DNA from 2 places in the Brochothrix campestris genome. Region 1 is predicted to be linked to the other one. Evidence: predicted binding sites of a transcription regulator. Region 1 holds the regulator's gene; the other holds the start of a gene.
The links. The regulator Rex, encoded in region 1, represses fermentation and respiration genes when NADH is low (regulators of the CRP and FNR family bind a similar motif). The targets are predictions, from matches to a motif close to TTGTGAAATATTTCACAA.
Positions count from the first base shown of each region.

Region 1 (4,534 bases):
GTTCTTTTCGTTCTTTTTCTGCTAATATGTTAATGATATGATTCTTATTTTTAGAATTACATAATCCTCTGCTATTAGTTAACTATTCGGCAAGAAAATGTGTCTAAAATAAGAACAAAATTTAATTAAGAGGTGTAACTATTATGATTACAATGAAAGATATTGTTCGCGAAGGTCATCCCGCTTTACGCGTAAAAGCCGCTGAAGTTACTTTACCACTATCAAAAGAAGATATTGCAATTGGTAACGACATGCTAACATTCTTAAAAAATAGTCAAGACGAAGAAATCGCTGAAAAATACGAATTGCGTGCTGGTATCGGTATCGCTGCCCCACAATTAGCGATTGAAAAACGTATTATTGCAATGTATCTCTTAGATGACCGCGAACGTTTGATTAGTCATGTGCTTTACAACCCAAAAATAGTCAGTCATTCTGTTGAAGATGCTTGCCTTGCTGGTGGCGAAGGCTGTTTATCGGTTGACCGTGACGTTGAAGGCTATGTCGTACGTCACATGCGTGTGACTGTGCAAGCCTTTGATATCAACTCAAAACCGATTAAATTGCGTTTCAAAGGTTACCCTGCTATGTGTGTCCAACATGAAATCGATCATATTAACGGCGTCATGTTTTATGATCATATCAATGAAAAAGAACCGTTTAAATTAAACGGCGAAGTGACAATTATTGATTAATTCACTGAGCCAGGAATGAGGGCCCCTTGCCAAAACGATTGGATGGTTTCACCTTAAAGATGATTGCACTCCTATCGATGACCTGCGATCACCTCGGCGTCTTTTTCTTTTTAGGACCTGAATGGCGCATCATTGGTCGACTCGCTTTTCCGTTATTCGCCTTTCTCTTGGTCGAAGGCTTTTATCATACGCGTAACCGTCAAAAATACTTTCTTACAATTGCTGGGGCTGGCCTCTTAATGCAACTGCCTCTCTATTTAATGGGAGAACACACTTTTAATATTTTTCTAACGTTAGCATTAGGACTAATCGCCTTACAGTTGCTATCCTATCGAAATCATTTAAGTGTCGCTTTGTTGCTATTCGTCGCTTGGTTTTTACCCTTTGATTACGGCATGTATGGCCTACTACTCATCCTTGGTTTTTATCTCTTTAAAGTGAAACCTTCGCTGCTAATTGGTTATACCATCATCGTCACAGGCCTCAGCTTAACGATTGACCATCTGAGTGTATTACAACTGTATTCCTTATTTGCCCTGCCGTTACTCTTAATGTATAACGGACAACGAGGTAAAAATTGGAAGTGGTTTTTTTACCTCTATTATCCCTTACACATCATTGTTATTAACGCACTTGCGCTAATACTTTTTTCAAACCAATAGAAATGAGAGGTTCACTATGATGTTTCAACCTTCAGAACTTGAACAGATCAAACAAATTATGACTGGGAAATTTGGCATTGAACGTGAAAATTTACGCGTCACACCAAACGGTGAGCTCGCCTTAACACCTCATCCAAATGCATTGGGTGATAAACGTACCAATCCTGAGGTCACCACTGATTTTTCAGAAAGCCAACTTGAAATCATTTCACCTGTTGTTGATTCCATCGAACAACTTTTACCTGAATTGGCCCGTATTTCAACCACTGTCAAACAGGCATTATCGCAGGAATTTTTATGGATGCAAAGCGTGCCTCCAACCGCATTGCCAGCTGAAGAGACGATTCCGCTTGCACAATTCGGTACACGTGCTGATGCCGCTTATGAAAAAACACTCTATCGTGAGTATCTTTCGACCAAATACGGACGATACAAACAACTCTATTCGGGGATTCATTTTAACTTTTCATACGACGACAGCCAGTTGCGTTCATTGTTTCCACAAACAACAATCAATGATTTTTACATCCGACTGATGGCACAAACTTTAAAATACCGCTTCTTTCTTAACTTTGTTGTGGCAGCAAGTCCTGCAACTATTAATAAGGTGACCTATCGATCAGCTCGCCTCGGTGAAGAAGGCTATCATAATTTGACAATGATTCCGTTGGATTACACATCCACCGCCAATTATCTCGCTTCTTTGAAAGCCGTGATTGCTAGCGGAATCATCGAAGGCTCACGTGAGCTTTATGAATTGGTGCGGGCTAAGGGGACGTCAATGGATTCATTCAAGGCTGAGTATGCTGTGATTAATCGCATTGAACTGCGCATGCCTGATTTAAACCCGCTCTATCCAGAAGGAATCAATCCGAGCGACCTCTATGTCATGCACCTTTACATTAGGTGGTGTAGTTCACTCGTCGATCAAAGTTACGACGTTGCTGAACAACGCACAGCAGCAGAACTTGCCAATTCCGCTGCTTTATTCGAACTAAGTCAACCGCTTGAACATAAAATCAAGTCGATTTTCGATGCCTTGTTTGTTTACTTAGAATGGGCCAATCTACCCGCCGTTTATCACGCTAGTTTACTCGAGGCCTACCAACGTTTCTTATATCCAAACAAACGCTATGCCGAACAGTTAGTAGCCGCTTATGCCAAAAGCTCATTTGATGAAGTTAATTTAAATATCGCCAAACAACAGGCATAAAAAAGAAGCATAGGCCCTTAATCAGCCTGTGCTTCTTTATTTTCATGGAGACGATCTTCAAACGCAAATAACGTCTGTAACTCTGAGACGACATCGAATGATCTCATAACAATCGATGAAGGAATCTGTGGTGTCATCACGCTGAGATTTAAAATTGTCGTCACGGCTGTCGTACCTACCTGCTTTTCAATCGTATGCCATTCTTGTTCGCTACAATCTAAGACGAGTGTGCTAATGTTTTTTTCCAACATCACTTCCGTAAAATCCGTGATTGAGTATATCGGTACACCTTCATGAATTGTACCAACTGCGTGCTCTGTCTCAGTAAAAGCGCAACTAATTGTCATGTTTTTCTCGGTCAAACTGCGGTGATTAAAAAAACGACGACCACGTTGACTGACACCAATTACTGCGATTAAATGACTCCGATTTGTCATAAACAAATTATTTAGCACAATCACTAATGACTGTACGTGATAACCATATCCTTGCTTTCCGAGAGAGCCGATATGAGATAAATCTCTTCTTAATGTCGCAGCCTCAATTTTTAAATCGTGACTCATTTCAGTTGACGATATACGTTCTACCTCATTATCAGCCAACATTTTAACGTACTGATGATAGATCGACAAGCGCTTAGCTGTTGCTTTTGGCATGTTTGGATATTTATGAAACACGTCATCACTTCCTTTTCTTACCATTCACTACATCTATTGTAGCTTTTTTAATCAAATATAGCTAGTTACGGATAATTTCAATCATTCCTTCTCGATACATTCCTTTTTGGTCGGATATCGGTTAAAATTAAGAGGTGAAGGATGTGACGACAGATGATTTTACTCCAAGTAAATCAATTAACGAAACGATTTGGCGCCGAAGCCATACTCGAAAATATTCAATTAGAAATCAAAACCAATGACCGAATTGCTCTCGTCGGTAAAAACGGGGCTGGTAAATCAACTTTATTAAAAATAATTGCTAATCAGCTCTCTTATGATGAGGGACAAATAAGCAAACCAAAAGACGTAACGATTGGCTATCTCGCTCAAAATACTGGCCTCGAATCGACTCGTACGATTTGGGATGAGATGCTCAGTGTCTTTGAACCGTTAAAAGTAATGGAACAACGCATTCGTACCTTAGAAGAACAACTCGCTCAACCCAATGTTTATGAAAATGAGGAACGCTATCAACAAGTATCTGCCCAATATGATCATCTCCAACATGAGTTCAAAGAAAAAGGCGGCTATCAATACGAATCGGATATCCGTTCGATTCTACACGGTTTCCGTTTTTATGAAGAACGCTACCAACAAGTCATTACAAGTTTATCGGGTGGCCAAAAAACACGGTTAGCCCTTGCTAAATTACTATTATCCAACAATGATATTTTAATTTTAGATGAACCTACTAACCATCTCGATATTGAAACATTAACTTGGTTAGAAAACTATTTGGCGAACTACCGAGGCGCGCTCTTAATTGTTTCTCATGACCGCTATTTTCTCGACCGCGTTGTCAATCAAGTGTATAGCATTAGCCGTACCCATTCGAAACACTATGTTGGTAACTATTCACATTATTTGACCCAATATGCCGCTGATCTCGAAAAAGAATGGAAACAATTTGATAAACAACAGGGGCAAATTGCCAAACTGGAAGATTTCGTGCAACGTAATATTGTACGTGCCTCAACGACAAAACGCGCCCAAGCACGACGAAAACAACTTGAAAAAATTGACCGCATCGATAAACCACTTGGCGATGAAAAGGCCGCTCATTTTAGTTTTAAGATCAATAAACCGAGTGGTAAAGATGCCCTTTTAACAACCGATTTAGGCATTGGCTACGATGCTCCGTTAGCTCAGCATTTAAACATCGATATTAAGCGAACGGACGCGATTGCCCTCGTTGGACCAAATGGTGTTGGTAAATCAACCTTGCTCAAAACGTTAATCAAACAA
Region 1 covers NZ_CP175511.1:719,258-723,791, reverse strand. The annotation lists gene def (peptide deformylase) at 144-695, shown strand; gene ACJYYY_RS03690 (TraX family protein) at 722-1,357, shown strand; gene ACJYYY_RS03685 (hypothetical protein) at 1,374-2,570, shown strand; gene ACJYYY_RS03680 (redox-sensing transcriptional repressor Rex) at 2,588-3,226, opposite strand; gene ACJYYY_RS03675 (ABC-F family ATP-binding cassette domain-containing protein) at 3,401-4,534, shown strand, end outside.

Region 2 (4,534 bases), 710 kb from region 1:
GGAAGTATGTGTTGTGGTATTGGTAATCGGCAGCTGCCATTGCAAGCATAACGCCGGTTACACCACCGATTACAAAGTTAGGGATAAAGGCAATTGCCCAAATCATTGGTGTTGTAAACGTGATACGTCCTTTGTACATTGTAAAGAGCCAGTTAAATATTTTAACCCCGGTTGGGATTGAAATTAACATTGTTGTTATCGAGAAAGCAGAGTTAACAGCTGTACCGTTACCCATTGTGAAGAAATGGTGAACCCATACTAAGAAACTCAAGAATGAAATGACGACGATTGAGCCGACCATTGCGTTGTAACCGAACAAGCGTTTACGCGAGAAGGTTGCAATAATTTCTGAGAAAATACCGAAAGCTGGAATCGCAACGATATATACTTCAGGATGACCCCAAACCCAGAAAAGGTTGGCCCACATCATTGGCATCCCACCATCAGCAAGCGTAAAGAATGCAGTACCGAATAAACGGTCAAATGTTAATAATGCTAACGCAATTGTTAAAACTGGGAACGCAAGAATAATAATTAAACTTGTAATTAATGTTGTCCAACTAAACATTGGCATATTCATTAACTTCATGCCTTTCGTACGCATACGCATAATCGTAACGATGAAGTTAATACCGGTCATCAATGTACCGACACCCGATAATTGAATACCTAATAGATAGAAGTTAACACCGTAACCGGCGTTGAACGGCGTTGTTGCCAGTGTGGCATAGTTTGTCCAACCAGCATCTGGTGAACCCCCAACAACGAATGAAATATTGAATAACATCGCACCTAAGAAGAAAGCCCAGAAGCTCAAGTTATTAAGTACTGGGAACGCTACATCGCGTGCCCCGATTTGTAACGGCATTACTACGTTCATTAAACCTAATAAGAACGGCATTGCCATGAAGATGATCATAATAACACCATGAGTAGAAAAGACCTCATTATAATGTTGAGCATCTAAAAATTTCATGCCTGGTAAAGCTAATTGTGTTCGGATCATTAAAGCATCGACCCCGCCACGGAATAACATAATGATTGCAGCAATCATGTACATTACACCGATACGTTTGTGATCGACTGATGAAAGCCATTCACTAAATAACCATTTCCATTTTTTGAAGTACGTTAAGCCAGCAACAATCGCGATTGAAGCAAGACCAATGGAAACTTGTGCGCCTAGTATTAGTGGATCACCAGTAATGATGTACTCACTTAATACAGATAAAATATCCGCCATGTGTTTTGAACCTCCTCTAAATTTATGAAAAAGAGCGATGAATTACGTCGCTTAATGTGCCGTTTTTGCAGTTGTTGGACCGTGTTTCATTTCGCCATCTTCTGTGTAACGTGCATTTGTAACCGTTGTTTCACGTGCAGGTAATAATGGTTTATCTGAAAGTTCTTGTTTTTCATTTGGATTATGTGGATTTAACGGTACATAGTTGTAACGTTTCCAAGCATAGAAAACGTATTCCGGATCGGTCACATGATTAGCAAACCCTAAGTGAGTGCCACTAAACGTTTGTTGTTCTTCATGACCAGGAATTAACATTTTATCGTATGCATCCTGTGTTAATTTATCTTTTGTTTGTGCCGTTTTAACCCAAGCATTGAAATCTGCTTCAGATTGCGCGTTGACATCAAATTTTTGACCTTCAAAGCCACGACCATTGTAGTTCGAGTTACGACCTTGGTATGTACCCTCGTGATCAGCTTGTAAGAATAAGTTCATGACCATACCAGTCATTGCATATTTTTGACCACCTAATTGCGGTACCCAGAAAGATGTCATTGTATCCGCTGCTACTAATTTGAACTCGATTGGACGGTCAACTGGAATGTTAACATAGTTAACTGTTTCGATGTCGCTGTCTTCATAACTAAAGAACCATTTCCAGTCAGCAGATGTTGCTGTAATTACAAGTGGCTCCTTATCCTTAGAAACAGCTGGCGCTTCTTCTAATGAATAGATTGCTTTAACTGTAGGAATAGTTAAGGCCACAACAATTAGAATTGGAATAACTGTCCAAATGACTTCTAATTTGATACTCCCGTGCATATTCGGTTCATAATTGTCTAGATTTTTACGTTCGCGATACTTAACAAGCATTACAGCAAGTAACACCATCACGACTAAGACGATGACAACCATAAAGATGATTGAATACATGATTAGTCCGCTTTGCGTTTTTGCAACTGGTCCTTTTGGATCCAATACTGCAATATTACTACAACCGCTTACTAATGCTGCAATACTTAAAATACCTGTTAACAAGAGCAATTTAAATCGCTTTGCCAATAGAATCCCCCCACTTTCTCATATTTTAGATAGCGACATGAACGTCCTATCTGTATAATTGCTTTGTTCTAAAATAATTAACAATTTGTTCGCATTTTAGACAAAAGACTACCAACACTAATATAACCCTAATAGGCTCTTTTTTCAATCAATTTTTAACAGTTACCTTCAGTAATAAGCTTGTTCTGTTACATACAAGCGATAAGCCTTTCACTAAACAAGCCCTTTTTTCGACCGACACATTTTAGACAATAATTAGACATATTTAAAAGACAAAGAAAAGAGGAGACGCTTGTCTCCTCTAAGAGTGAAGATAATAATGTCTCAGATTATCGGAGTCGAGTACGCTATGTACAACACTCACCTCAAATATTCACATTGTCAATAGAACAACGTTTCTATTCAGTTTACTCATTTCGTAGCCAACGAAAGTCGTATTAAACGTCGTTTCACTTTGAAAATAATGCAACTGACTTTGACTACGGGACGATAAAAGCTAAAGAAAAATGTAGTTGTAGCTGTTTACTTCTAACCGGCTGATTTCACTTTTATTCCGCTACTTCTTCAGTTGCAACGTCAACTTCTTCCAGTTCTTTTTCGGTTGGCGCAATGGTTGCGACCTTATCTTTTTCATCGAGACGGATTAAACGCACACCCATCGTTGAACGACTTGTTTCTGAAATCGCGTCAACAGACATTCGGATTAAGACACCTTCAACCGTCATAATCATCAAGTCTTCTTCACCATTGACCGTAATCATGTTAGTAAGCGGGCCATTTTTCGCCGTAATACTCACGGTTTTGACACCTTTACCGCCACGACCTTGAACAGAATATTGTTCAATCGGTGTTTGCTTACCATAACCATTCTCAGTCACAATTAAAACCTTATCTGCTGGTTTTACAACTTCCATTCCAACAACATAGTCGGCTTCGTTTAGACGAATACCACGCACACCTGCTGCTGTACGACCCATGATGCGGACATCTTCCTCTTGGAAGTGAATACTTTGTCCTAAATGCGTTGCCATGATGACATGATTTGTTCCGTTGGTAATTTGCACACGGATTAATTCATCATTTTCACGTAAATCGATTGCTCGTAAACCACTCGTTCTAATGTTAGTGAATTGCGAAAGCTGTGTCCGTTTTACAACACCGTTACGGGTTGCAAAGAAAAGGAAATGATCTTGCGGCACATCTTTAATCGAAATCATGGCATTGATTTCTTCATCTTTTTCAATACCAAGTAAGTTAACAACCGGTAATCCTTTAGCTGTTCGACTAAATTCAGGAATCTCATAGCCTTTAGCACGGTATACCTTACCTGTATTCGTAAAGAAGAGAATCGTATCATGGGTTGACGTTGCTAACAGTTGTTCAACAAAGTCCCCTTCATGAATCGCCATTCCTTGCACACCACGACCACCGCGGTTTTGCGCACGATAGGTTGAGGCAGGTAAACGTTTAATATAATTGTTTTTTGTAATCGTAATAACGATATCTTCTTGCTCGATTAAATCTTCATCTTCTACCGATAAAATATCACCGACTGTGATTTCAGTACGACGCGTATCGTTAAAGCGTTCTTTAATCTCAAGTAATTCTTCACGAATGACCTGCAAGAGATTTTCTTTATCCGCTAACACCGCTTTTAATTCTTGCATTAATGCGACTAACGCTTGGTATTCTTCTTCGATTTTATCACGTTCTAAGCCAGTTAAACGACGCAGACGCATATCTAAAATCGCCTGTGCTTGTTTTTCACTCAATTTGAACTGCGTCATCAACCCATCTTTAGCTACTGCATCCGATGTTGATGAACGAATCAATTTAATAATTGCATCAATGTTATCTAACGCAATCCGTAATCCTTCTAAAATATGGGCACGTGCTTCGGCACGACGAAGATCAAATTCAACCCGACGACGAACAATGACTTCTTGATGTTTTAAGTAATGATAGAGCATTTCTTTTAAGTTTAAGACCTTTGGTTGGTTGTTGACTAACGCCAACATATTAATCCCGAAGTTCGTTTGTAAGGCCGTCATTTTATAAAGATTGTTAAGGATGACACTTGCACTCGCATCACGACGAACTTCAATCACGATACGCATGCCATCACGGTCAGACTCGTCGTTTAAATCACTAATACCGACAATCCGTTTTTCGCGCGCTAACTCAGCAATCCGTTCAATTAAACGGGCTTTGTTAACTTGGTAAGGCAAC
Region 2 covers NZ_CP175511.1:7,019-11,552, reverse strand. The annotation lists gene qoxB (cytochrome aa3 quinol oxidase subunit I) at 1-1,243, opposite strand, end outside; gene qoxA (cytochrome aa3 quinol oxidase subunit II) at 1,295-2,305, opposite strand; gene gyrA (DNA gyrase subunit A) at 2,854-4,534, opposite strand, start outside.
Region 2: the regulator Rex is predicted to act here: its motif matches at 2,372-2,389, upstream of qoxA (cytochrome aa3 quinol oxidase subunit II).